Regions from separate parts of the Glycomyces rhizosphaerae genome, predicted to be linked through region 3. Evidence: riboswitches for the same ligand, from Rfam matches in the RefSeq annotation. Region 3 holds a riboswitch; each other region holds the start of a gene.

Region 1 (9,324 bases), on a different contig from region 3:
CGCTCCACCCGACCGCTTCGAACGTATCCGCCGCCTACGACAAGACAAGGCCGGTCCTACTTGGACCGGCCTTGTGTCGTGCGTCTCAAAATTGAGCCATCTGCGTCTAGAAGCCCAAGCGGCCGTAGTCGCCGAAGGCCTCTTCGACGTCGTCGAGTTCGATGCCGTAGCGCGACAGGTGGTACTCGTGGCTGCGGCGCATCCCGGGCCGGGCCAGGACCTGCTCGAGGTTGGCCTCTTCCTTCATGGTCCAGTTCATGCCGAGCCGTTCGAACAGCTTCGGCAGGAAGCCGTACGGGTCGGCCGTCAGCGAGTGGTACGGCACGTCGACGAACCGCTCGCGCGAGGCCGAGGACCGCACCGCGCGCGCGTCCGCGACGCCCTTGCCGAAGATCTCGAGCCACTCCGGGCCGATCCTGGACGGGTCGTACGAGCGGTGGTGCAGCGCCCGCCCGGTCTCCACAAGGGAGCACCAGGAGCCCATGACGGTGGCGGGGTCGCGGTGCAGCCACACGATCGTCGCGTCATCGAAGACCTTGAGGAGCACGTCGAGGTTGAACAGGTGGAACGGGGTCTTGAGGACCCAGCGCTTGCGCGGCTGGTTCCACTGCAGCACTTGGAGGACGCGCTTGAGGTGCCCGTAGTCCTCGGTGTAGTCGCGCTCGTCGACCCAGCGGCGGTACGCCGGCATCGTCGTGCGGGTGATGAACTGGTACCCGTGCGGCAGAGCGAACACGCACTCCTCGGGCTGCAGCGCGTTCATCGGGTGGATGAGGTCCCACACCGGCGAGGCCTTGCTGGCGAGCGACGCCATCGTCTGGGCGTCCTTGACGAGCTTGTCGCGCAGCTTCGGGTCGATGTCCCCGCGGTGGGTGTTCATGAGCTCCCACATCAGCGGGGCCCGGTTGCCCTCGGGCTGGATGAGGATCTTGTGCGTGAGGGTGGTGGCCGTGCGCGGGAGGCCCACGACGACGATCGGACGCTCGATCGGCTCGGCGGCGATCTCGGGGTGCTCGGCGATGAGCCGCTCGACGCGCAGGTGGTTGGTCATGCGGCGGGTCAGGTCGTCGACGTAGCCCTGCCAGCCGATCATCGAGAGCGTGTCCAGCTTGGCGACCTCGCGGAACAGGAAGCGGTAGGAGTCGACGAACTCCTGCGCCACGGCCGAGTCCGCCTCCGCCCGGCGCTCGGCGCGGTGCACCATGCGGTCGAAGACCTGGTCCACACGGGAGCGTTGGGACGCCACCCTTGGGGCACTGAGGGTGTTGACGGCAGTGAGCCAGCGGGCGGTGCGACGCATGGGTCCTCCAGACCAAAGGGGCTTCAACACGAAGAGTTTTTCATGCCCGGCCCGGTGTTCGCCTTCCGCTACCGGTGCCCCCTCGGCGAGTTCTGTCCATTAAGGCGTGGAGGAATCCAGGACGTCTGCCAGTATTGCAGCCTTCAACTCTGTGCCCGGCAACACCGAGGCGGGCGGACGAGGCCGGCGAAGGGACTGGGCTGAAGCAGCAAGCACCACTACCGTGACGTGAGCGGCCACCACAAGGTGGAGTCTCCGTCGTTCTCGGCGGAGAGTATGTCAAATTGGGTTCGTGGACCAAGCCCCCGACTCCGAACGCCTGCGGCTGCTGCCCGAGCTCATCGAGCACCAGCGCGTGCGCACCACTCCGGTGAAGGCGAGCGACTTCACGATGCCCCTGGCCACGCCGCGCCCGTGCCGGGCGACCGCGCAGCGCCTCACCTTCGACGACGGTACGAGCCTGTTCGCGAAGCTCGCCGAACACGCCCCGCCCGGCTACCTCGCGGCCGAGGCCAACGGGCTCCGCTGGCTGCGCGAGGCCACGCCCGCCGCGGTCGAACCGCTCTACGCCGACGACCGCCTACTCGTCGAGCCGTGGATCGAACCGGCCGAGCCAACCCGCGAGCACGCCGCCGAACTGGGCCGCCAGCTCGCGCTCATGCACGGCGCGGGCGCGGACCGGTTCGGCGCGCCCTGGCGCGGCTACATCGGCGAGACCTTCATGGACAACGACCCGGCGGGCTCGACCTGGGCGGAGTGGTACGCCGCCAAGCGGATCGAGCCGTACCTCAAGCCCTCCCGCGACAACGGGGCGCTCGACGCGGCCGACATCACCGCGATCGAGGCACTGGCCGCGAAGCTCCCCGAACTCGCCGGGCCCGAGGAGGCGCCCGCGCGCACCCACGGCGACCTGTGGTGGGGCAACGTGCACTGGGGCGCCGAGCGGGCCTGGCTGATCGACCCGGCCGCGCACGGCGGCCACCGCGAGACCGACCTGGCGAACCTGCGCCTGTGGGGCGGCGTGCCGATGTTCGAGACGATCGTCGCCGGGTACACCGAGGTGCACCCGCTCGCCGAGGGCTGGGAGGCGCGGACACCGCTCCACCAGCTGTTCCCGCTGCTGATCCACACCACGCTCTTCGGGCGGCCCTATCGTGACCAATTGTTGGGAAACGTGTCTCACTTTACGAAACTGTCATATTGACGAACTAGGCTCGACGCATGTCAGCACCGACTCCGAACCAAGGGACCGCGAACACGCCGGCCGCGGCGCTGGGCTTGCGTGACCGGCACGGCCGCACCGCCACCGACCTGCGCGTCTCCCTCACCGACCGGTGCAACCTGCGCTGCACGTACTGCATGCCCGAAGCCGGCCTGCCCTGGTTGCCGAAACCGACGCTGCTCACCGACGACGAGGTCGCGCGCCTGGTCGGGATCGCCGTCCGCGACCTCGGCGTCACCGAAGTGCGCTTCACCGGCGGCGAACCGCTCCTGCGCCCCGGCCTCGTCGACATCGTCACGGCCACCGCGGCCCTGGAGCCGCGCCCTGAGATCTCCTTGACCACCAACGGGATCGGCCTCGAGCGCCTCGCCGGGCCGCTGGTCGAGGCCGGGCTCGACCGCGTCAACGTCTCACTCGACACCCTCGACCCCGGCACCTTCAAGGACCTCGCCAAACGCGACCGCCTCGAAGCCACCCTGCGCGGCATCGAAGGCGCCGCCGCGGCCGGGCTCGCCCCGGTCAAGCTCAATACCGTGCTCATGCGCGGGATCAACGACGGCGAGGCTCCCGCGCTGCTCCGCTTCGCCATCGCGCACGGCTACCAGCTGCGGTTCATCGAGCAGATGCCGCTCGACGCCGCCGGCGTGTGGCGGCGCGAGGAGATGGTCACCGCCGCCGAGATCCTCGACGCGCTCAAAGCCGAATTCGACCTGGTCCCCGACCCCGCGCACCGCGGCTCGGCCCCCGCCGAGACCTGGCTGGTGGACGGCGGCCCCGCGAAGGTCGGCGTCATCGGCTCGGTCACCCGCCCCTTCTGCGGCGACTGCGACCGCACCCGGCTCACCGCCGACGGGCAGGTCCGCAACTGCCTGTTCGCGAGCGGCGAGACCGACCTGCGCGGCCTCGCCCGCTCGGGCGCCTCCGACGCGGAGATCGGGGCGCGCTGGCGCGAGGCGATGTGGGGCAAACTCCCCGGGCACGGCATCGACGACCCGTCGTTCCTGCAGCCCGCCCGCCCGATGTCGGCGATCGGAGGCTGAACGTGGTGACGGTGCGGTACTTCGCGGGCGCGAAAGCCGCCGCGGGCATCGGCGAGGAGCAGGTCAGCGCCGCCGACGTCGCGGAGTTGAAGACGGTGCTCGGGCAGCGGCACGGCCCGGTGCTCGACAAGGTGCTCTCAGCGTCGACCCTGCTGGTGGACGGCCTGGCCGCGAAGGACCCGGCGACCGTGCTCCCGGCCGGGGTGACGGTGGAGGTGCTGCCGCCGTTCGCAGGTGGCTGAGGCCGGACGCGAACGTGAAAGCGGAAATTCCGGATTCGTCCCCGGGCTGGACCCCCGATCCTGACCGTACGCCCGAGGTCCGACACGGCCCGGGTTCGCGGGGCGACTCGCCCGGCCGGGGAGCCGCTGCCGCTTCCGTGTCGTCTGTCTGCGAGGATGCATAGGTGCGCCGTCCTGATGAACGCAAGCAACCGCAGGTGGCGTCCCCGCTGTTCGAGCTCTCCGCCGACATGCGGACCACCGCGGAGCGGCGCCGCCGCACGCACCGGTCCCACCACTCCAGGTACGTCCGCGAAGCCGTGCCCATGCCCGAACCGGCGCTGACGACCCGGACCCCGGACCCGTGGCTGGAGTCCGCGCCCCTGCTCACCGGCATGGACGAGGTCGGCGCTGGCCTGCTCGACTCCTTGGACGCGATGCAGCGCGTCGCCGCCTCCGCCGGACGCGGCCCGCTGCTCATCAACGCCTCCCCCGGCACCGGGAAGACGCACCTGCTCATCCGCCGGGTCGCCTACCTCGTGCAGGAACTGGGCGTGCCCGCCCGCCAGTGCCTGGTCCTCGCCGCCTCCGGGCCCGGCGCCGCCCGCATCCGCCGCGAACTGGGCGCGCTCATCGGCCGCGAGGCCGCCTCGATCACCGTCGCCGAATTCGACGACTTCGCCGCCGCGAGCCCGCCCGAACTCGGCCACGTCTTCGTCGACGACCTCCCGCGCATGCCGATGCGGCTGTTCCGCCAGGTCACCGAGCACCGCGGCGCCGAAGCGGACATCACCGCCACCGGCGACCCCGACTCGGCCCTGGTCTCCGGCGAGCCCGCCGCGTTCGCGGCCTTCAGCGACCAGTTCCCGCAGGCCCACGTCATGCGCCTCTCGCGCAACCACCGCAGCCCCGCCGCGGTCCTCGTCGCCGCCTCGCAGGTGATCGAGCCGATCAGCCGCGTCCCCGGACGCCTGGTGCAGCCCGAGCGCCCGGCGCTCGAGGGCTCGGGGATCGGCCGGTGCTTCGCGATCGACGCCGACGACGAGAAGCACTTCGTCGAAGACCTCACCGACCGTCTCGCCGAGCTGGGCGTCGCACCCGAGGAGCTCGCGGTCATCGGCCCCGACGGCATGTCCGTCGCCGAAGCCGCCGACGGCGAGTTCCGCGTGGTGTGCCTCACCGGGATGACCGCCGAGGCCTGGCCGAACACGGCCGCGGCCCGCCGCGAGCTGTACGTCGCGCTCGGACGCACCCGCGATCTGGCCTACGTGAGCCACACCGGGGCGGGCTCGCCCCTGCTGGCCGATGTGGACCAGGGGCTGTTCAGTCCTTTCGGGATGGTCCCCCAAGACCGTTCGGGCCCTGAGCAGCCGCGACTGCTGTAAGGGCTGCCGTGCGGAGTTCCCACGCGGGCAGAAGGGTATGGGCCACAATAGTCGGGTAACCACACTCTGACGCTGAGCGCACGCGCGCGCTGGGAGGCCCCGATGGAGCACACCGAAGAGGACACCGTTCCTCTGCACCGGCCGGATGCTCCGGGGTGGTCGCCGTTCGCGCCGCCAGGTGCGAACCATGAGCGCAGTGCGCCGCCAGGTGCGAACCATGAGCGCAGTGCGCCGCCGGATGCGAACCATGAGTACAGTGCGCCGCCACAAGCGAACGAGCAAGATGGCGTCGAGGCGAGCCGGCAGAACGGCGCGCCGCCGAACGCCGACCGGCAGCAGGACGCCGAGCCGGAGGCGATCCACCATCTCCGCGTCCGCGAAAACGACCACGTGCCGAGCGCGCCTCCGCCTCCCGCGACGCCGCTGCCCGCCGCTGAAGCCACGCCCCCTTCGCAGTTCAAAGCGCCGGCTGGCAACGGCTGGCCCGATCCCGCGGCTCTGACGCACAGCCAGTTCAACGAAGCGCCCGTGTCGAACGCGCTCGTCAACCAGCCCCTCCAGGTTCCTTCGCCAGTGTTCCCGGACCACGCCGGGGCGCTCGAACGCCTCGGCGTCACCGCGGACGACTTCGCGTCCCGCCGCGTCGTGCCCCCGCGCCCGCCCGTCGCCGAGACCGGCCTGCGCGGCGCGCTCCACCGCTTCAGCCTCGGCCTCGTCGCCATGCCGCCCGGCCCGCGCGAACGCGCCCGCCAGCGGGCGGTCGACATCGTCCGCCGCAACTTCGGCGGCCTGCGCCAGATCACCGTCGTCAACCCCAAGGGCGGCGCGGGCAAGACCGTCGCGGTCCTCATGCTCGCCATGACGTTCGGCCGCCACCGCGGCGGCTACGTCCTCGCCTGGGACAACAACGAGACGCAGGGGACGCTGGGCATGCGGGCCCAGCAGGACTTCCACGTGCGCACGGTGCGCGACCTGCTGCGGGACCTCGACCACTTCAAGGGCCCGACCGGGCGCATCGGCGACCTGTCGCAGTACGTTCGCGCCCAAGGCGGTGCGATGTTCGACGTGCTCGCCTCGGACGAGTCGGCGACGGCCGGGGAGATGCTCACGTCGCAGGCGTTCGGCGACCTGCGCGAGGCGGTGTCGCGCTTCTACAAGCTCATCGTCGTCGACACGGGCAACAACGTGCGGGCGGCGAACTGGCAGGCGGCGATCGACGCGACCGACCAGCTGGTGGTGACGATGTCGGCCCGGAACGACTCGGCCGAGACGGCCGCGAGGATGCTCGACCACTTGGAGCAGACCGGCCGCCGGGATCTGGTGCGCGGGGCGGTGTCGGTGGTGTCGATGCCCGCCCACCGCAAGGACGTGGACCTACCGGCGGTGCAGCGGCACTTCGCGGCCCGTACGAGGGCGGTGCTGCTGGCGCCGTATGAGAAGCTGCTCGACTCGGGGGAGCCGATCCGCTACGACTCGTTGAGCAAGGCGTCGTCGGGGTCCTGGCTGCGGATCTCCTCGGCGGTCGCCGAGGGCCTGTAGGCCTCGAGGAGCTCGACGAGGCCGGCTGTGGCGTCGGTCAAGCGGCGGTCGTCCTCGTCGGCGTGGCCGATGACGAGCGCTCCCTGGATGAACACGAGGGCGGTGCGGGCCAGCCGGTCGGGGTCGGCGGCGGCCGCCATCTCGCCGCGCTCGACCGCCCGTGCCAGGATCGCGGCGAGATCGCGTTCGAGCTCGGTCCAGGCCTCCTGGACACGGCGCATGGTGGCGGGGTCGTCGGCCAGCTCCACGGCGGCCCGCACGACGAAACCGCCCTCTTTGGAGTGACGGGCGACCACTTCGAGGAGGTCGGCCACGACCCTCGGCGCGTCGAGTCGGTCCTCTTCTCCTGTATCTCCACTGCTTTCCGCGGCTCTTTCCAGGGCGCGGTGGGCTATCGAGCGCAACTCGGGTTCGGTGTCTTCCCGGTAGCGGCCCAATGCCGTTATGTAGAGCTGGTGCTTGGAGCCGAATGCGGCGTAGAGTCCGGCACGGTTCATGCCGGTCGCCGCGACGAGGTCCGACATGGAGGTGGCGGAGAATCCGCGTTCCAGGAAGACCCGTGTCGCAGCGCGCAGAACTCTGTCCAAATCGGCGTTCTTATTTCTGCTCACGTTGTGCACCGTATCGACACCCGGTGCTACGGGTCAATAACCGGAAGGCGAGAGTTCACTCGCGTGGCGCGAGTGAACGACTGCACTGCGCGACCCCGCAGCTTGACACCCAGCGAATCCACCCGCGAGAATGAGCCCAAACTGCACAGGCGTCAGGCGGGGGAAGTCCGGTGAAAGGCCGGCGCTGACCCGCAACGGTAGTCGCGGTTCGACGTTCGCAAGAGACACGGTCGAACAAATGCCGAGCACCCTTCGCGAAGCTCGGTCCACCCGCGTGAGCCCGAATGCCCGCCCGACGCCGCCCGAAATGTCAACGCCTGTCGTGGTCTACAGGCGCTTGCGGCGCCGCCGCCTGCCCGAAGACCCCACTCGCTATAGGAAAGGTCAGGCAATTGCGCCACCTGTCCGGTCGACTGCTGGCCGCCGCCGCGGTCGTGCCCATCACCGTCTTCGCCTCCGCCGCACCGGCTGAGGCCCAAGAGGAGACCTTCGCGCAGCCCGCCCAGGCCGCCGCCTCCTGGCTCGTCGCCCAATCCGACGGCACCTCCTGGAACAACCAGGACGTCTCGACCTCGCTCGACGCCGTCATCGCGCTCGAAGCCGCCGGTGTCGGCGGCGACCAGGTCCAGGCCACGCTCGAGTGGCTCAACAACACCGACACGCTCACGCCGTACGTGTACCCGACCGTCGAAGGGGCGGCCGAGCCGACGCTCAGCGCCGGTTCGGCCGGGAAGGTCATGTACACCGTGGCGACCGCCGGGGGCGACCCCGAGAACTTCGGCGGCATCAAGCTCGCCGACGCGCTCACCGCATCCCAGACGGCGACCGGCTCGTACGGCGACGGGACCGCCCTGTCCACCGCTTGGGCGGTGCTCGGGCTCTCGCGCACCGACAGCCCCGCGGGCGAAGAGGCCGCGGCCGGGCTCGCTGCCATGCAGTGCCCCGACGGCGGGTTCAACTACATGGACGTCGACGGCGGTGACGACTGCGTCTCCGACCCGGACACGACCGGGTTGACCGCGGCCGCGCTGGCGACGCTCGGCGACGCCGGGTCCGCCTCGCTGACGTCCGCTGTGGACTGGCTGGAGTCGGTGCAGGCCGAGGACGGCGGGTTCGACAACGGCATGGGCGAGAACGCGAACTCGACGGCGATGGCCGCTCAAGCGTTCCTCGCGGCCGACCGGCCCGACGCCGCCGGGCGCGCGGTCGCGTTCCTGATCGGGCTCCAGTACGACTGCACCGGCGCCGAGCCGGGCGCGATCATGTACACCGACCCCGAGGGCGGGGACTACGTCGAGATCTCGCGTCTCCTGGCGACCGCTCAGGCGATCGTGCCGATCGCGTCGCAGAACCTCACCGAACTCGACGCGACGGGCATCGAGCCCGGCGTGCCGGGCACCGGTTGCGAGAGCGCCGGGAGCGACGCCGAGACCACTGACGCGGTCGAGGACGAGGGTTCGGCCTCGTGGCTGCCTTGGGCGATCGGCGCCGCCGTGGTGGTGCTGGCCGCGCTGATCATCGGCTTCGCGCTCAAGTCCCGCCGCGGCGCTGCCGCGACCGAGGCGCCGTCCGGTGAAGAAACCGATGCCGCGGACGAGGGAAGCACCGACAAAGACGGCACCGACAAGTAATAGTCGGCACGTGTCCCGAAGCGAACGAAACGCAGGCAGCGCCCGTCGATCCGGCGGGCGCTGCCTGCGCGCCATTGTGTCTATCACCGATGTCGCACCCCTGTGTCACCCTTGGTTTCAGGGGGCCCGAGTCTCGACACACCCGGCCTCGGGGGCCCGAACCGCAACGCCCGCCCGGCTCACGCGCTGGCTCGTCCTTCTCATCGCGGCGCTCGCCGCGCTGGCACTCCCCGCTGCACCGGCCTCGGCGCACGAGTCCTGTTCGGGGGTGACGGTCGTGGTCGACTTCGGTTCGCTCGCCGCCGATCCCGCGCCGGGCTGCGCCGCCGACCCCGCGAACGGCCTCGATGCGCTCTCGCAGGCCGGGTACTCCGT
Region 2 (9,324 bases), on a different contig from region 3:
GCCGCTTCGAGGTCGGCGACCTCGTCGCGCAGGGCGAGCGCCACCTGGTCGGCGGTGTCGGCGAGCGGCTGGTCGTCGCGGACGAAGGACCAGGCCAGGATGGTGACGGGCCCGGTGAGCATGCCCTTGACGGGCTTCTCGGTGAGCGACTGGGCGTACGAGGTCCACTCGACGGTCATCGGCGCGTTCCTCGCCACGTCCCCGTAGAGCACTGGAGGCCGGACGCAACGCGAACCGTAGGACTGCACCCATCCCCCCGCTGTGGTCGCGAAACCCGTCAGCTGCTCGGCGAAGTACTGGACCATGTCGTTGCGCTCGGGCTCGCCGTGGACGAGCACGTCGAGGCCGAGTTTCTCCTGCTCGGCGATGACGGCGGCGACCTCGGCCTTCATGCGCGACTTGTAGTCGGCGTCGATCATGAGGCCGCGCCGGTGGGCCGCTCGGGCGTTGCGCAGCTCGGCGGTCTGCGGGAAGGAACCGATCGTGGTGGTCGGCAGCGGCGGCAGCGCGACGCGCTCGGCCTGGGCCGCTTGGCGTTCCACGTACGGGAGGCGCCGGTCGGCGTCGGGTCCGAGGTCGGCCAGGCGCGTCCGGACGGACTCGTCGCGCCAGGCGGCCGGGGCCTCGGGCCGGGCTTCGCGGGAGCCTTCGGGGTCGGCGAGGGCGGTGATCTCGCGGAGCTTCTGCCGCGCGAAGGCGAGGCGCTCGGTCAGCGCCTCGGGCAGCTCGTGCTCGGCGTCGAGGTCGACGGGGACGTGCAGCAGCGAGGAGGAAGAGGCGACCCCGACGCGGTCGCTGATGGCTTGCAGCCGTGCGATGTCGGCCGCGCCCTTGGCGAGGTCGGCGCGCCAGATGTTGCGGCCGTCGATCACCCCGGCGAGCAAAAATGTTTCACGTGAAACATCCAGTGTCTCCAGTGCTTCCAGGTCACTGCGGCCACGCACGAGGTCCAGGGCCACGCCTTCGACACCGGCTTCGAGCAGGACGGGCAGCGCCTCGCCGAAGGGACCGTAACCGCCCGCGACCAGGATTCCGGCACTGCCGACCAGTCGCCGGTAGACGGCGGCGGTCGCCGCGAGTTCCTCGGTCGTGCGGTCGGCGCACAGCGCGGGCTCGTCGAGCTGAATGAGTCCGGCCCCGGCTTCGCCGAGGGCCGCGAGGAGCTCGACATAGACCTCGACGAGGTCGCCGAGCCTGTCGAACGGCACGAAATCGGCAGGAGCGCCCTCACTCGGCTTGGCCAGCAAGAGGAACGAGACCGGCCCCAGCAGCACCGGCCGCGCGTCGAGACCTCGCTCCTTCGCTTCCAGGAACTCGGCGACCGCCTTCTCGGGCTTCGCGGCGAACGCGGTCTCGGGACCGATCTCGGGGACCAGATAGTGGTAGTTGGTGTCGAACCACTTCGTCATCTCCAGCGGCACGGCCTCGGCATCACCGCGTGCGGCGGCGAAATACGAAGCGAGCGCAGTCTCACGGCGGTGCCGGGACGCGAGCGCGTCAACGGCGACGATCGTGTCGAGCACGTGGTCGTAGAAGGAGAAGGTGCCGGTCGGCACGGAATCCAGCACCGAAAGATCGTCGAGCATCCCGGAGCGGACGGCGGCGGCAGCGGCCTCCAGACCGGCGGCGTCGAGCCTCCCGGACCAGTGGGCTTCCAACGCCCGCTTCAACTCGCGGTTCGGTCCGATGCGCGGATATCCGAGCGCGGTGGCTCCGAGGCGTTGTGCGGGCACGGCGGTAGTCGTGTTCATGTGTCAGTTCCCTCGAACTTGCGACAACGGGACCGCACGCGGACGCGCGCGGTACGCGGGCAGGTATTCGGACTCGAGGGCGCGCCGTCTCCGGCACCTAGCGCCCGCCGCTTCCCAGACCATGGGGCCCAGTGCTTCTGGCGGGTTTCGTTCCCTCTCACCGCTGCGGGGCAGTCCTGGATTCACACCAGATTCCCTCTTAGCCGAAGCGGTCTAGCGCCGCCTCGGAACCAGCGTCGTCACCGATGGTACGGCCGCGCACCGTCACGTGCCTCGGACGCGGCCGCAGAGTGGGACGAGGGCGGATCGGGCCGGCGGACGAATGGGTAGGCTCGGGCCCCATGAGCACCAGACCTGTAGCAGTAGTCACGGGCGCGAGCAGCGGGATCGGGGCCGCCGCCGCGAAAGCCCTCGCCAAGGCCGGCTTCGACGTCGTGCTGGGGGCCCGCCGGGCCGACCGGCTCGCCGAGGTCGCCGCCGAGTGCGGGGGGACGGCGCTGCCGCTGGACGTCACCGACGAGGATTCGGTCGCCGCCTTCGCCGCAGTCATCAGCCGCTGCGACCTCCTCGTCAACAACGCGGGCGGGGCGCTCGGACTCGAATCCATCGCCGAGGCCGACCTCGACCTGTGGCAGCAGATGTACGACGTCAACGTGCTCGGCACGATCCGAGCCACCAAGGCGCTCTTGCCGAAGCTGGTCGCCTCCGGCAACGGCCAGGTCGTCGTGATCGGCTCCATCGCCGCCCACCAGCCCTACCCCGGCGGGGGCGGCTACAACGCCGCCAAGCACGCCGAAGCCGCCGTCACCCGCGTCCTCCGCCTGGAACTCCTCGGCCAACCGGTCCGCGTCTGCGAGATCGACCCCGGCATGGTCGAAACCGAGTTCAGCCTGGTCCGCTTCGAAGGCGACCAAGAACGGGCCGACGCGGTTTACGCGGGCATGACCCCACTCACCGCCGACGACATCGCCGACACGATCACCTGGGTCGCAACGCGACCCGCGCACGTGAACGTCGACCAGATCACGATCATGCCCCGCGACCAAACCGGGGCGCAGCAGGTCCACCGCCGTAACCAATAGCAGCGCAACAAAATCGGCCCGGTGGTTTCCGCCGGGCCGAAGTCGTCTGCAAGGGGCCGCTCGAAGCGGTCAGTCGGATTGGGGCCAGCGTTCGAGATCCTGGTCGTCATTCGCGGGTGAGATCCTGACATGCGGCGTCGTGTAGACGGGTTCGCCGCCATGTGCGACACAGTCCGTCGAGATGGTCAGGCCCCCCTCTGAGGTGAACCGGATCGAGAGGCCGTCGTCTCGGTCAACATGTACCGAGGTGCTCCCCTCCCCGTGTTGTTCCTGGGTCGGCTCCAAGCCCATCTCTTCAAGCTCATCGGCGATGACCTGCACATACTCGATCCGCTGGGCGCGGTTGTCCTCGCGAATGTCGAGGCCGTAACTGACCATGACCGATACGAAACCGTCCCAGACGAGGTGGTCGTCCCAGCCCGACAGGCAGGTCTCGGTGTTCCACAATCGACTTTCGAAGGCGGGAGTACCGTCGCCGCCCACCGGTAGTCCCGCAATGAGCTGGCCAGCCAGATCCTCGGAGACGAGGAGCGCTTCGCTCGATTCGTATTCGGAAGTGAGCTCGGGCGGGCGCTCTCCAAGGTCGTAGCTGATCCAGCGGTACGCGCCGGCACACCCGGCAACCACCAGCAAAACGCTGATGGTCACGTAGACGGGCCAGCGAACCGGCTTCTGGCCCGCCGGTGTGTTCCTGTCGGTCATGAAGGCCCCGGTTCGGCGCGCGGATCGACGGAAAGCGACACGGACGTCTCGCGTTCGCTGCTGTCGAACCAGACCAATACGTTCGCGACGTCGAGCATGGTCGAAGCTTCGTAGCGATACTGCGACTTATCGGCCGCATAGGTTGCTTCAGCAGCGTCCATTTGCTCGTTGAGCCATGCGGACAGAACATCGGGACCAATGGCGTCGTTTCCGGAGCCCGTCATGCAGCTTTGCAGATTCCGCCGGACCTCATCGAATACGGGCGACGTCAGCGCTTCGTCCAGGTACTCCGTGTGGATGTCATAGTCAGCCGCGCAGTAGATGCTGAGCACCCCCTCGTCGACGTCAGTGACCGCACGAGCGTTGAAGGTGAAGTCGGTGTCCACATGCGGAGGTTCCCCTTCCATCACCCAGGAGAGCCGATCGCCCCCGACGCGCGGGTCCTCGACCGGTTCAGCCCTTGCAGGCACATACTGGTCCGTCACGAGGTCTCCGGAACTCAACCATTCACCGAAGTCGAGCCCGTCGATCGCCTCAGCCCATGCGGCGATGTCGGCACCCGGGATAGGTGTCAACGGGATGGGGTCGGACAACACCGCGTAGGTCGCATAATCATCGTTGAGCTCCGGCTCGGTAGCGCAGCCCGCGATGGACACGAATGCCACGGGCACCAATGCAACGCACCAGAGCGATGGCTTCATAGCAGAGTCACGCTGGTCAGGACGGCGTCGATCTCGGTCCGCAGGGCAGGGTCGTCGGGGTAGACGATGCCCATGAGGAAGACCGAGCGGTTGTCGTCTGTGAGGATGTGGACGATGTGCCCGTACATCGGCTCGTCATCGGCTTTGCTGACCTCCCAGGTGAACCGGTAGGCCTCCTGGCCATCGACTTCGGCAGGTTCGGAGAGCAGGATCTGGCGGTCCTCGGCGTACGGGTAGAAGTACTCGGAGTTCTCGCCCGCGATGGTGGAGGTGCTCATCGACATCTCCTCATCGGCCATCGCCTCACCGGAGAACGCGAACACCGACGCTCCACCGGTTTCGGTGGAGACGCTCGCACTTGAGGTGAAGGCTTCGATGAGGTCTTCAGATGCGAACTCCTCCCAGCCTTCAGGGAGGGTGTAGGAGATACCGGATTCGGAGTCCTCGATGGTGAGGCCTTCCGTCTGGGTCGCACCGGGACCATCGCCGCCCTGATCGGACAGGAACCACCACACCCCAACGCCGCCGCCGACGACGACCAGAAGCACAAGCACGACAACGAGCGCAACGACACCACCGCGCCGCTCGCGGGGAGGGAGAGGCGGCGGATACCCAGGATGAAAGCCCTGCGCGCCAGGCGAATACGGCGGCGGAGCCGCCATCGCCGGTGGCGGATAGGTCCCGGGCTGCAGATACGGCTGCGGCGGCGGACCAGGCGGCCGCTGCTGCGGCTGCCCGTTGGGCTGCTGGGGATTCGGATTCTGGTACACGGTCGCCTTTCCGCAAAGTAAGGGGAATCGGGGGAGGCTCAGATCAGGCCGTCGTACGAATCGGGCGAATCGAAGGGCACCGGCGCGGAGACGGGCTGGGCGGTGGCGAACGGATCGACCGCCTCGTCGGTGGCGTCTTCTGGCGGGTTCTCGAAATTGTCCCCCTTCACTGCAAGGTCGTTCTCAGGAAGCACGCCACCGGCCGGAGGGATGTATTCGGGCTTCTCGAATCCTTCGGTGGCTGGGACACAGCCGGTTTGGAGGGTCAACGAGACGCCGTCAGCCACCGACCACCATAGGTTGATCCCGTCGGGTCGAACTGCTTCCAGTGACCCGCGCCCGGTGTCGGGGTTGATGGTGTCGCGGTGGACGTCGTATCCGGCATCGGTCCAAGCCTGACGCAGCAAATTGGTGTATTCGAGTTTGACCAGATCGGTAGCCGAGATGTCCCCAGTGAACCCATACCAGATTTCTATCGCCACCCAGCCGTCATATTGACTGCCGGACGTTTCGCCACAGTCCTGTGGCCTGGCATAACCGCGGCGATAGACCCCGGGGAAGTCGGGTAGGTCAGTGACAGTGTCGGCAACGATCTGCTCCAGGAGCGGATAGGCCTCGGCTTCGCCGAATTCGCGTTCCGGCGGGGGGTCTTGCATGAGAGAGCATCCTCCGAGCATGAGGGCCAGTGCTGACAGCAGCGTGATGATTCGTCGGCGCATCGGGTGACCTAGTCTTTCTGGCCGGTGATGATCTGGGCCATGGTGTCTCGTGCCTGGTTGGGTTCGCCGTTGTCGTTTTCCCTGAGGCAGTCCTCGTGGATGTTGAGGGGACTCGTACTGATCGCGTCGGCTTCGAAGACGTTGCCTCCGAGGCCGCAAGGTCGATGACATCCCAGTCGGCTCTGGTGGACCAGACGTTCTCGGCTCCGGGCGCGGCGGCTGGGCGCTCGTCACAAGGTCCGGGCCTGGATTGCGCGTCACTGCGCTGCCCATAGCACCAGGCCCGCGACGAGGGGAGCATGAGCAGGACGATCCCTGCGATAGCGGGTGCGAAGACCGTCAGGAAGAGCCATCCGGTGGTTTCAACTTCGGACATCCACGCGATCAAAAGGAGCGCAAGTATCCCGTAGATCGAAACTGCAAGCACATGTGCCACACGAGAACGGCTGCAGATGCAAAGAGCAAGCACGCTCAGGACTCCGCCAATCACGAGCGCAACGATCGCGAAGTAGAACCCTACGTCGGTCCACATCGCGTACTCGTCACCTTTACCGGAGACACGGCCAGAGATGCCAAACATGAACGAGAGGAGGACGACCGCAGACCAGCCGAAATACACAAGCCGTGCATGGACAGCGATGCCGATCGAGGGCTTCCAAACCTCGCGCATCTCAGATCTGGCCCTCGTAAGACTCAGGCGATTCGAAGGGAACAGGCGCGTAGGTAGCTTGAGTACCCGCGAACGGGTCGATGGCGGCGGCCTGGTCGGTGGGAATGCCGTCGGGAAAGTAGTCGTCGACCATGTCCATGTCGCCGCCGGGCTCGATGCCACCGACCGGGGCGATGTACTCGATTTCGCTTGGGTCGCTGACCGGAACACAACCGGACTGGATCAGGAAGGCGTTGTATGACCCGAGGGTGTACCAGAGGCTGATCCCGTCCTCACGTTCGGCGACCAGGTCGTGGTCGAGCCTATCGCCACGTTGCCGCTCCTCGTCTCGAGTGATCTCGTACCCGAGCGAGGTCCAATGCTCCCTGAGGACATCGACATATTGTTCGCGAGTCAGTTCCGTCGCCGAGTCGTCTGTCGAGAAGGTGTACTCGATCTCGATGTTGGTGTAGTCGGCACTGCTTATGCCGTTGTGCTCGCAAGGGAGTTCGTGCCACCAGCGACTTTCGAAGCCAGGGAATTCCGGGAGGACCGTCACCGTTTTGTCAACCGCTTCCTCCATCGGTGCATAGGCTTCGGCCTGGGTGTACTCGGATTCAGGCGGGGCGTCCAATGCGTCTCCAAAAGAGGAACAAGAAGCGGTCAAGAGTGCTGTGATCACACTGGTCACAACGATCCGTCCGGGCTCGAACGCGGGCTTCTGAGGGGATGAGGCCAGGGAGGTCATGATGCTACTCCGGTGATCACATCGGTCATGTCCTCACGTCCTTGCTTATTGGCTGCGCCCCAGTAGGTGCCGTGGTTGTGGAGTGGGTCCAACCCGTCCGCTTCGCTGTCGATTACGGTTGCACCGAAGTCTTCGCTAATCGGGTCGTTGCCATGGAACGGTGTGTATTGGATGACGTCCGCATCGTTGCGAGTCGCATACACATTCTCCACGCCGAGTGCGTCGGCGGTGTCGACGGTGACTCCAGGAGAAGCGAGGAAGAGAAGGTTGTCGGCCTCGACGCCTTCGGATGCGGCGGCGGCTCCGATGACAGTAGAGCCGTATGAATGCCCGCTCAAGGTCAGATTTGACGGACCATCTTCAGCTGTGGAGCGGATCCCCTGGCTGAAGGACTCCAAGTCCTCGGCGGCGTCGGTTGCATAGTCAGGGTGTGCGGCCTCGACATCCGTCCAAATTCCGGCCTGGCTGGGGTATGCATTGTCAGGCGCGTCGTAACCGAGCCACAACACGGTAGCTGTGTCCTGCCCCGATACGCCCCATCGCTGGGCGTCGGCAGCCATGGATTCGGCGTGGCCCATTTCGTCGTTGCCCGCTCCGTCGAAACTCGCTGTAGTACCGGGCACGTAGACATTTACGTTGGCGGCGGTGTCCGGGTTGCCGATCGAGACGACAAGCTGTCCGCTGTCTTCCGGGTTGTAGTCCAGCAGGTAATAGGGCTGCTTCTGGTTCCCGAAGGTCTCCGAGGTGCCGTCCTCCTTGGTGATCTTGTCCTGTAGATCGGTCAGCTCGGTACGTTCCTGCTGGAGCTCCGCGAGTTCGGCTTCGAGCTGTCCGTAGTCCACTGGTTGGCCGTCGTACATCAAACCGGCGTTCGGGTCGCCTCCGGCGGCTTCCAGCTGAGCTTCGATCGACTCGATCTGCTGGTCAAGGCCGGTAATCTGGTTGTCGAGATTGGTTCGATTGGCGGTGTCACGCACATCGATGGGGATACCGTCGGTGGGACCTACCCATTCAGGGTGTTCAGTTTTCAGGGCCTCTTGTTCGGCGTCGCTAAGGTTCTCCCACCACTGGTTGACCTGCTCCGGGGACATGTCGGACTCGCCGTTCGCGATCGCCTCCATCTCGGCGGCGACCTCTTCGCTCAGCTCGGTCCTATAGTCGTCGATCAAGTCGTCGTAGGTAGCCCCGAGCTGTGGAGGCAATTCCGACGGGTTCTCGCGCATCTCCTTGAGCGCGGCAGCCGCATCGTCATCGGCGTCGTGGGCTCGGGACATGATGGCGCGCAGCCAGTCCTGGTACTGAGCGCCTAGTTCTCTCGCCGAGTTATAGAAGTCATCGAGCTTGGACAACACCTCGGCTTCGCTGAGGAGGTCATACCAGGCCGACGGTTTGTCGATCCCAACGCGGTCGCACAGCCACTGCGGTGGGTCAAGGTGCAGGTAAATCGAGCGGTGCAGTTTCCCGCTCGGATTCACCTCGTAATCGTGCTTGTCGCCCTCGATCTCGTAGTCGCGCTCCTCGATCAGGCCGACGAGCTCAAGGAGTTCGTCCTGCTCGGCCTTGAGAGCATCGCTGGCTTCCAGAAGCGACGTACGTACGCGAGTCTGGGCATAATCCGACAGGTCGTCTTCGAAGCGTCCTGCGAAGAGGTCGATGTGCTCGCGGACTTGGTTCGCTGTGTCGGATTCGAAATTCTCCGTATTCAGGTGCCCGGCAATAACTTCCGTCCGAAGCCGTTCGGTCTGCTCGATCATCTTGCCCACGTACGCCGACCAAGACTCAGCTACCGACTGGATCGCTGCGCAGTCTAGGTCGCGGAGGTCTTTCCAGGACATGTCGCTCATGAGAGATGGCTCCTACCAGTCGGGGCGGGTTGAGGCGTTCTCGTTGGCCCGGCCGGGGTAGCGGTCGTGGTCAGCAAGGGAGGCGAAGTCGCCGGCGTTGTAGTTGTCGACTTCTACGGCCTCTTCGGCGCAGACTGCGAGGTACTCGCCGGTATTGCCGCACAGACCTGAGAAGCCGCCCGCGCGGAATTGCTGCCACCACTCGGCAGCCTCGGCCAGCGCTGGGCCGAGCGCGGTGTCTGAGTCCTTGAGTTGTTGCGCGAGTTCGCTGGTGCCGTCAATGAGCGTCACCGTCTGCGCATCGACCTCGGACTCGACATCGAAGAGGATCTCCACCGACTTGTGGACCTCTTCGGGC
Region 3 (9,324 bases):
TTCGAAGGCGCCCTTGTAGCCGTGGCGCTGCATGCTGGCGATCCAGCGCGGGTTGACCACGCGGGAGCGGAAGACGCGGTCGACCTCCTGGTCGAGGGTGCGGGCGACCGGGCGGGAGGGGTCGGAGGAGTCGCCGATGAAGGCCTCGGGGGCGGCCCCGGTGAGGTGGCGGATCGCGGCGATCATGCCGCCGTGCTCCTGGAAGTAGTCGTCGGAGTCGAGGATGTCGTGCTCGCGGGTGTCGGTGTTCTTGACTGCGACCTGGACGCGCTTGAGATTGGCGTGCAGGTCGGCGTGGGCCTCGACCCCGTCGAGGCCGCGGCCGTAGGCGTGGCCGGACCAGACGGTGAAGACCTCGGCGAGGTCGGCGGTGTCGCGCCAGTTGCGGGCGTCGATGAGCGGCAGCAGGCCGGCCCCGTATGCGCCCGGCTTGGCGCCGAAGACGCGCGCGGTCGAGCGCCGCCGGGCCGCGGCCTCGGGGACGCCTTCGGCCTGCAGCCGCATCTGATCGGCGAGGGCGTGGGCGCGCACGAAGTTCTGGTCGAGTGGTTCCTCCAGGGCCGCGACGGTCTCGACGGCGCGGTCGACGAGGGCGACGAGGTGCGGGAAGGCGTCGCGGAAGAACCCGGAGATGCGGACGGTGACGTCGATGCGGGGTCGGCCGAGGTCGGCGAGGTCGATGACCTCGAGGTCGACCACGCGGCGGGTCTCCTCGTGCCAGACCGGGCGGACGCCGAGCAGGGACAGGATCTCGGCGATGTCGTCGCCGTGGGTGCGCATGTTCGCGGTGCCCCACACGACGATGCCGACGGTCTCGGGCAGGACCCCGCGCCGCTCCTCATGGGTCGCGAGGAGGGCGTCGGCGAGCTTGACGCCGACTTCCCAGGACAGGCGGCTGGGCAGGCTCTTGGGGTCGACCGAGTAGAAGTTCTTGCCGGTCGGGAGCACGTCGAGGCGTCCGCGGGTGGGCGAGCCGGAGGGCCCGGCGGGCAGGTACTCGCCGTCCAGGGCCTCCAGGAGCCGGTCGATTTCGGCCGCTGAGGCGCGCACGCGTGGCACGACCTCGGTGCAGGCGAAGCGGAGGACGTCGGCCACGGACGGGGCGGGGCGGCCGAGTCGCTTCTCGACGATCCGATCGGCGGTCTCGGGGGCCCAGTCGGTCGCGGCCAGGTCCTCGACCATGGCGCCGGTGAGGTGGTCGATCCGGTCGAGCACGTCGCCTCGGGTCGCTGCAGGGCCTGGGGCCAGGCGGCTGAGATCGGCCGTGTCGGCTTCGACGCGGGCGCCACCGCCCTGGGTCAGCTCGGCCTCGTCGAAGCCGAACTCGGCGGCGACGGTGGAGCGAAGGCCGGGCGTGTCGCCTTGGGGCAGGCGCAGAATGGCCCTGACCAGGCCTCGCAGCTGCTCGCCCTCCGGTGGCGCGCCGAGGATGTGGAGCCCGTCGCGGATCTGGAGGTCCTTGATCTCGCACAGGTGGCCGTCGACGTGGGTGATGAGGTCGCCGAAGTCCTCCTCGCCGGGCATGGCCTCGACGTCGAGTTCGCGGGCGATCTCGGCTTCGACCAGCAGCTGCCAGATCTGGTCGCGGATCGCCGGGAGCTTGGTCGGGTCGAGCAGTTCGAGTTCGGCGTGCTCGTCGAGCAGCTGCTCCAGTTGCGTGAGCTCGTCGTAGGTCTCGGCGCGCATCATCGGCGGGACGAGGTGGTCGACGATGACGGCGTGGGCGCGGCGCTTGGCCTGGGTGCCCTCGCCGGGATCGTTGACGACGAACGGGTAGAACAGCGGCACGTCGGTCAGGGCCGCGTCGGTGGCGCAGGAGGCGGAGAGTCCGACACCCTTGCCGGGCAGCCATTCGAGGGTGCCGTGCTTGCCGACGTGGACGATCGCGTCCGAGCCGAAGGCGCGGGTCAGCCACCAGTAGGCGCCCAGGTATTGATGGGTCGGCGGCAGGTCGGGGCTGTGGTAGATCGCCACGGGGTCGTCGCCGAAGCCGCGCGGGGGCTGGATCGCGAGGACCACGTTGCCCATGCGGAGCGTGGCGGTCACGAGGTTGCGGCCGTCGGGGGTGAGCAGCACCTCGCCGGGCGGCGGACCCCATTGGGCCTCAACGGATTCGCGCAGGTCGTCGGGGAGGCGCTTGAACCAGGCCGCGTAGTCCTCGACGGGGAGCTTGGCGTCGGCGGCGGCCAGCTGGGCGTCGGTGAGCAGGTCGGCGTCGAAGCCGCCCCGGTCGATCAGGGCGTGGATGAGCGCGTCGGAGTCCTCCAGCAGGTGGGGGTCGACGTCGCCGAGGTCGTAGCCGGTCGCCTTCATGCGCCGCAGCAGCGCCGCGCACGAGGCTGGAGTGTCGAGGCCGACGCCGTTGCCGATGCGGCTGTGCTTGGTCGGGTAGTTCGACAGGACCAGCGCGACCCGCTTGTCCGAGCGGGGAACCCGGCGCAGGCGGGCGTGGCCGATCGCGATGCCGGCGACCCGTTCGGTGCGTTCGGGGTCGGCGGTGTAGCGGACGACCGGGCCGCCGATGCGGTCGTCGTCCTCGGTGAGTTCCTTGAAGGAGAAGGGAACGCCGATGATGCGGCCGTCGAACTCGGGCAGCGCGATCTGCATCGCCGTGTCCATTGGGGACAGACCGGCGATGCTGTCGGCCCAGGTCTCGCGGGAGCCGGTGGAGGCGAGGGCTTGGATGACCGGGACGCCGAGGCGTTGCAGTGCTTCGGCCTTCCAGGTGGGGGTGTCGGCGGCGGTGGCGCCGCCCATGGCGAGGACGGTCACGACCAGCGCGTCGGGCCGGACCCCGGCCTCGTCCATCATGGACAGCAGGCCGACGTTGCCGTCCGCGTCGGGGCGCAGCGAATAGCAGTGCAGGCCGATCGCCTGGGCCCCTTGGCCTTCGATGGCGTCGATGAGGGCGTCCACGAAGCCGGTGTTGCCGCTAATCAGGTGCGAGCGGTAGAAGACCACGCCGATGAGCGGTCGTTCGGGATCGACGGCGGCGAGCGGGTCGGTGTGGCGCGGATGGTAGGCGCCGTGGTCGGGCAGCTCCAGGGGCGGCTCGAAGCCGAGGCCGGTGAGCAGCAGCGTGTCCGAGAGGAACCGCAGGAGCTGCTCGGTGTTGTCGACGCCGCCGAGTCGCAGGTACTCGAAGGCCTGGGCGAGCGCGGCGGTCGGGGCCGTCGACAAAGCCGTGAGCTCGGCGTCCGGCGAGCCTTCCCCGGAGAGGGCCAGCAGCGGGATCCCGGCGGCGACGCATCGCTCGCGCAGCTCGTCGAAGAGGTCGGGGAAGGCCGCGCGGCCGCCCAGGAGCCGGGCGACGACGACCTCGACGTCGGCCAGCGCCGCGTCGAGCCAGTCCTCGTCGCCTCCCGCTCGGGCGGGATTGAGCGCGCGGAGCTTCGGGGCGTCTTCGGGGAGGCGGTCGACCGCGCCCGCCGCCGCGAGGATCTCGGTGTCGGCGGTGGTCAGGAACAGGATGGTGCTCAACGGTTCTCCCCAGTCCAGGCGCGCGGCGCGGGTGCGCCGCCCGGCGGTGCGACCGGCAGGTCGGCGGGTGGGCCGTCGGCCAGCAGCGTTTCGAGCGCGTTCACGTCGAGGTGGTCGGCGATCAGGTCGCCGAGTCGGTCAAGGCGCTGTTCCCGGACGGCGGCGAAGGGCCCGTCCCCGGGTTTCCAGTCGAGCCCCGCGGCGTCGGCCACGGTGGACAGGAAGGCGCGGCGGGCCTCGTCGTGTTCGAGGACGCCGTGCCAGCTGGTGCCCCACACCGGGCCGACCGCGCAGCCTTCGTCGGCGCCGTCGGCTTCGCGCAGCCAGGCCTTGCCGCCGTCCACTGTAGGCCTGCCGTGGCGGATGGAGTAGCCGCCGGCGGGCATGTCGCCGAGGCCTGGGGCGGAACCGCTGTGGATCTTGAGGGTCTTGTCCTCATGGAAGACGGTGGCGACCGGGAGCAGGCCGAGGCCGGTCGCGTTCCCTTCGCGGCTTTCGATGCCGTCGATTATGGTGCGGCCGAGCATCTGGTAGCCGCCGCACACGCCGAGGATCGGGCCGCCCACGGCGGCGCGGTCCGAGATCGCCTGGGCCAGGCCGGTTTCGCGCAGCCAGGCGAGGTCGCCGACGGTGTTCTTGGTGCCGGGCAGGATCACGAGGTCGGCGCGGCGTACGTCGGCGGTCGAGGTGGTGAACCGGACGTCGACCCCGGGTTCGGCGGCGAGGGCGTCGACGTCGGTGAAGTTGGAGATTCTCGGCAGCCGCACCACTGACACCTCCAGACTGTCGGACCCCAGCGGTGCGATGGACGGCAGGGGCCGGTCGAGGGCGAGGGAGTCCTCGGCGTCGAAGTCGAGTCCGTTCAGGTGCGGAAGGACACCGAGGCACGGACGGCCCGTGAGCTGGCGCAGCTGCTCCAGACCCGGCTCGAGGACGGCCGGGTCGCCGCGGAAGCGGTTGATGACGAAGCCCGCCACGAGAGCCTGGTCGTCCGGCTCCAGCAGGGCCAGGGTTCCGTAGAGAGAAGCGAGCGCGCCGCCCCGGTCGATGTCCGCGATGAGCACGACCGGCATGTTCGCGGCACGGGCGAGACCCATGTTGGCCAGGTCGTGCGGGCGCAGGTTGATCTCGGCCGCGCTGCCGGCGCCTTCGCAGACGACCGCGTCGAAGCGTCCCTTGAGACCGTTGAGGGCGTCGAGGACGGCCGGGAGCAGGGCGGTGCGGCGCCGGTGGTAGTCGCGGGCGCCCGCGTCGAAGGCGGGGCGGCCCATGACGACGACCTGGCTGCGGTGGTCGCCGGTGGGCTTGATGAGGATCGGGTTCATGGCGGTCTCGGGCGGGATGCCGCAGGCGGCCGCCTGGGCGGCCTGGGCGCGGCCGATCTCGCCGCCGTCGATCGTGACGGCCGCATTGAGGGCCATGTTCTGGGCCTTGAACGGGGCGACCGAGACGCCCTGGCGCTTAAGGAAGCGGCAGACGCCCGCGGTCAGGACGCTCTTGCCGACATCGGAGGCGGTGCCCGCCAACAGGATCGCGCCGCTCATGAACACCTCCGAGAGACAGTGCCGGGGGCGGCAGTGGTGCGCCCCTTCGCGCGGCGAGTGGCAGCGGCGATCGCGGTGTGCCGCGTCGAACGTCGCCCGCCCACGGCGGGTCGTCGCCACGCGATGCATGCCGCGCCGATGGCCGCCGCTGCGGAGACGGCCGCCGCGAGGCGGTTCGCACGGCGCAGGTCGGCGACCGTGGGGGCCGGGCCGTCGCCCATCGCGGGCCGGGTGTCGGTGTGGCCGGGGTAGCGGTTCTGGCCGCCGCCGAGGGTGCAGCCAAGAGCGCCGGCGAAGGCGGCCTCGACCTGGCCGGCATTGGGGCTCGGGTGCGCGTCGCCGTCGCGCCACCAGATCCGCGCGGCCTCGCGCGGGGAACCGCCGACGATCGGGGCGAGGGCGACCGCCAGCGCGGCCGCCAAGCGGGCGGGGATCCAGTTGGCGGCGTCGTCGAACCTGGCTGCGGCCCAGCCGAAGCGACGGTAGCGAGGCGACTTGTGGCCAATCATCGCGTCGAGGGTGTTGGCGGCGCGGTAGCCGGCGAGTCCGGCGGGCCCGGCCAGCGCGCCCCACCACAGCGGCGCGACGACGGCGTCGGACGTGTTCTCGGCGACCGATTCAAGGGCGGCGCGCACGAGTTCGGCCTCGTCCAGGCCCGAGGGGTCGCGGCCGCACAGTGCGGGCAGGCGGCGGCGGGCGTCGTCGAGGTCGCCGCGTTCGACGGCGGCGGCGATCCCGGCGGCCTCGCGGCGCAGCGATCGGCCGCCGATGACGGCCCAGGTCAGCGCGGCGGTCAAGGCGGCCCGGGCCCAAGGTCGTGCGGTGGCGCGGTCGGCGCCCGCTGCGAGGGCGGCGGTCCCGGCGACGAGAGCTCCGGTGTGGAGGGCTCCGGCCGGGCGGGAGTCGCGCCAGGTGCGCTGTTCGGCTTTGTCGGCGAGCTGCCCGAATCCGGCCACGGGGTGGCCGCGTTTCGGGTCGCCGAAGACGAGGTCTGCGGCGTACCCGGCGAGTATGCCGATCGCCCAGGCGCTCATCGCGGTCCTCCGGCTGCGGCGTTGAGGCGGCGGACGGTCCACACACCGCTGCGGCAGTGCAGGACGGTGACCGAGCAGGGCGCGACGTCGAGTCGCCAGAACGCCGCGTCGGGCGCGTCGAGGACGTTCGCAATGGCGGCCTTGATCGGGCCGCCGCTGGTGAACACCACCCGGTGCTCCCCCGCTTCCCCGATCGACGCCATCGCCTCCCGGACGCGCTTTCGCAGACCGCCCAGGTTCTCGCCGCCGGGCGGTGGCGACGCAGGGTCATCCAGCCAGGCTTGCAGGCGTTCAGGGTCGCGTTCGCCGATCTCGGTCAGGGTCGCGCCGGCCCAGGCGCCGAAGTCGAGTTCGGACCAGCGCGGGTCGGTCCCGTGAGCTTCGAACCCGGCCAGGTCGGCGGTGCGGCGGCACCGCGCGACCGGAGCGCTGAGCGCCTCGACAGCCGGCAGTCTGCCGTGCAGGGTCGCCGCCTCGGCCTCGCCTGCCGTGTCGAGCGGCTCGTCGAGCGGGAAGGCGTGGCGGCGCGTCGCCGCAGTCGGGGCATGGCGCACCAGCGTCAGCCGGACCACTTCGCTCACGCCGTCGCCTTCCGTGCGGCGCGGTGCCACAGCCAGGCGAAGCCGACGGCCAGTCCGAGCCACAGGATCGTCTGCGTCCCAATGGAGGCCAAGCGGAAGTCCCACAGCAGATCCGCTGGCACCTCGACCGAGTCGCCGTTGGCGGGCAGGGCGAAGAACAGCGCCGTGTAGAGCACGACCGCCGCCGCGCCGACCGCAAGCTGTCGCGGCACGTCGTCCATGCCGCGGGCCCGCAGCTTGCGCGAAGCCAGGGTCAGCAGCAGCGCCAGGCCGATCGAAACGGCCAGCGCGCCTAGGAACCACGCGGTCCGGGCGTTGACCGTGGCCGGGTCGCCGACGCCTGGCGGGTTGGGCGGGTACTTCAGGGCCGGGAACAGGCCGACGGCGGCCCAGGCGGCGAGGCCGAAGCCCAGGCCTGCGCGCCATCGGTCGCGGGAGCCCTTGGCGAGCAGGGCGAAGGCGAGCCCGAACAGGCCGCCGTAGGCGGCGCCGACCAGGGCGGTGCCGACCGGCAGCAGCGCCTGCTGCACTGGGCGGTCGACGGTGAACTCGTCGTCATGCTGATGGGCCGCGTCGGCCGATTCGTGGGCAGCGGCGTTCGCCTGCTCTTCGAGTGCGATGGCCTCCCCGAGGGGGACCTCGCCGACGAGCAGTGCGAACACTCCGGCCACGAGACCGGCCAGCAGCCCCGCCGCGAGTCCACGGCGAAGACTGTCGGTCAGCATCAGTGGCAGGGGAATCCGAGCAGGTGCCGGGCGTCGTGGAAGGCCTCGTGGAGGACCGGGAGGCCCCCGGTCAGCGTGCCCTGTTCGAACGCGACCAGGACCACCGTGGCGGTAAGGGCGAACGCCAGCAGGGCGATGCGGCCCCGTCTCAGCGCCGTTTCGGGCATAGCGGTAGTAATGGCAGTCATGTCTCGACCTCCGCGGGGATCCGCGTCCCCTCAGTCGTGACGGAAGGCTCCAGTGTTCTGGCTCCTCGGATCAACGCCGTCCGCCCGGCCTTCCCGGGTCCGAAGACCCAGTGGCCGCACTCCGTCCGGCCAGAGCCTTCGGCTCTGGGGCGGGCGACTCCCCGAATACAGTGGCGGGACCGCCGCAGAATCACACTGCGTTCCTGATTGCCTCCGTCGAATGGAATCCGAACGTACCGCACGCCTCAGGCGGTGTCCACCCCCAACCGCCACGTGAGAATCCGCCCACTGGCGATGGTGGGGTCCGCTGGGCCTCCTAGAGCGGATCTCTGGTCCAGTCAGTTTGACGCCGTGCAGTGCACTCCTCTCCGGCGAAAGCGATGACGGACAGGTGATGCCCGCAGCGCCGGTGCGCTGCGAGCCCCCGGGGCCGAGAAATCCTGGAGGCCCGCCTGATGCCCTATGTGGCCGAAGGCCCGTCGCTCGCGCAGCTCGTCCGCGTCGCGTCGGCGCGTGGGCGCGGGGACCCTGAGGGATCGTTCGCGCCTTTACATTGGCAATCTGAAGACCCCGATGTTGAAGGAGCGACTCGTGAGCAGCACCGCCACGCCGACCGACCGCCGGTTCAAGACCGCGAGCGCGGCACTGTGGATCGCGGCCGTCGCGCTCGCCGTCGCGGCGGTCGGCAAAATCGCTCTCTACGGGCAGTTCACGCGGTCGGCCGCCGACGCCTGTGACGCCGCCGTCGACTTGGAACCGATAGGCGGCTGGCAGGACTCGTCCTTCCCGTGCGAGCAGTTCGCGCCGATGATCTGGTTCCTGCCGTACTGGCTCACCATCGCGGTCTACGCGGTGTTCACAGTGCTTTTCGTGGTGGCTGCCGTCAAGGCCGCCAAGGCGAGTCCGGGGGTGCGGCGCGTGCTGGTGTTCAGCCGCAGTTGCAATTGCAGGTCTCGCAGCCACTGCCACATCCAGTGCAGCAGTCCCCACAGCCCCGATCACATCCTGTGCAGCAGACGTCGCAGTCTTTACAGCACCTGTCGCAGGTCTGGGAGCAGCAGTCGTCGCACGAGCAGTCGCAATTGCAGTCGCCGTCGCAGCGGCAGCAGTCGCGGAGGCAGCCCTCACGGTTCTGGCCGCTCCAGGAGTCCACGTATTGCTTGGCGCAGCAGATCTGGCAGGTGCAGCACACGACCATGAAACCGCACAGACCGCCCCAGAAGCCCCGGCCGGGCGTCCAACCCTTCTTGGGCGGCTGATGACCGGAGTATTCCTGTCCGGGGGGCAGGTTCTGGGGGCCGTACGGCCGCCCCGGCTCGGCGCCGGGCTGCTGATGCGAGGTGGACGCGCACACCGAACCGAAGGTCTTGGCGACCGCATGGCCGGCGTAGCGGTCCAGAAGCAGGCGGACCATGGTCGTGTCGACCAGAGAGGCGGCCTCCAAGGCCGTCTTCATATCAGTGAGCAGGCGTCGGGCAGTGCGGTGTGCTTGTTCGCGGCTGGTGCCGGTCGCGCGCAGGGGGTTCCAGGCGCCGCGTTGCGCGTCCACTTCGTAGTCCTCGGCGGCGTCGAGCAGGTGGGCGAGAGCGCCGAAGGCCTTTCCAGCCGCGCGAAAGGGATCGGCGTTGCCGGGCTGTTGGGCCAGGACCGCGGCGTGGGCGAAGAGCTCGCCGGTGGCCTCGGCGGTGGGCGCCGTGACCGCCTCCAAGGGGGTGCCGCGGACAACCTGATCCTCGACGGTCTGCTGGCGTTCGATCGCGGCGGCGATGCGG

What was found. A riboswitch is a leader RNA that binds a small molecule or an ion and turns the genes downstream of it on or off. The one in region 3 is predicted to bind cobalamin.
Region 1: linked by a shared signal. The riboswitch ahead of ACFO8M_RS10050 (hypothetical protein) and the one ahead of ACFO8M_RS24685 (CbtB domain-containing protein) in region 3 are both predicted to bind cobalamin.
Region 2: linked by a shared signal. The riboswitch ahead of metE (5-methyltetrahydropteroyltriglutamate--homocysteine S-methyltransferase) and the one ahead of ACFO8M_RS24685 (CbtB domain-containing protein) in region 3 are both predicted to bind cobalamin.

Annotation. Positions count from the first base shown of each region.
Region 1 is NZ_JBHRWO010000010.1:92,499-101,822, forward strand. Features, by position in the region: gene ACFO8M_RS10015 (sulfotransferase family protein) at 107-1,300, opposite strand; gene ACFO8M_RS10020 (fructosamine kinase family protein) at 1,593-2,504, shown strand; gene moaA (GTP 3',8-cyclase MoaA) at 2,522-3,562, shown strand; gene ACFO8M_RS10030 (MoaD/ThiS family protein) at 3,565-3,804, shown strand; gene ACFO8M_RS10035 (UvrD-helicase domain-containing protein) at 3,969-5,168, shown strand; partial or broken gene ACFO8M_RS10040 (MinD/ParA family ATP-binding protein) at 5,463-6,707, shown strand; gene ACFO8M_RS10045 (TetR/AcrR family transcriptional regulator) at 6,635-7,318, opposite strand; cobalamin riboswitch at 7,456-7,628, shown strand; gene ACFO8M_RS10050 (hypothetical protein) at 7,711-8,949, shown strand; gene ACFO8M_RS10055 (hypothetical protein) at 9,218-9,324, shown strand, end outside.
Region 2 is NZ_JBHRWO010000010.1:281,909-291,232, forward strand. Features, by position in the region: gene metE (5-methyltetrahydropteroyltriglutamate--homocysteine S-methyltransferase) at 1-1,751, opposite strand, end outside; cobalamin riboswitch at 1,793-2,001, opposite strand; gene ACFO8M_RS10970 (SDR family NAD(P)-dependent oxidoreductase) at 2,093-2,833, shown strand; gene ACFO8M_RS10975 (hypothetical protein) at 2,903-3,535, opposite strand; gene ACFO8M_RS10980 (hypothetical protein) at 3,532-4,200, opposite strand; gene ACFO8M_RS10985 (hypothetical protein) at 4,233-4,790, opposite strand; gene ACFO8M_RS10990 (hypothetical protein) at 5,045-5,662, opposite strand; gene ACFO8M_RS10995 (hypothetical protein) at 6,397-7,122, opposite strand; gene ACFO8M_RS11000 (alpha/beta hydrolase) at 7,119-8,966, opposite strand; gene ACFO8M_RS11005 (hypothetical protein) at 8,979-9,324, opposite strand, start outside.
Region 3 is NZ_JBHRWO010000021.1:963,118-972,441, reverse strand. Features, by position in the region: gene cobN (cobaltochelatase subunit CobN) at 1-3,480, opposite strand, end outside; gene ACFO8M_RS24705 (cobyric acid synthase) at 3,477-5,024, opposite strand; gene ACFO8M_RS24700 (cobalamin biosynthesis protein) at 5,021-6,058, opposite strand; gene ACFO8M_RS24695 (histidine phosphatase family protein) at 6,055-6,639, opposite strand; gene ACFO8M_RS24690 (CbtA family protein) at 6,636-7,364, opposite strand; gene ACFO8M_RS24685 (CbtB domain-containing protein) at 7,364-7,552, opposite strand; cobalamin riboswitch at 7,585-7,800, opposite strand; gene ACFO8M_RS24680 (DUF5685 family protein) at 8,481-9,324, opposite strand, start outside.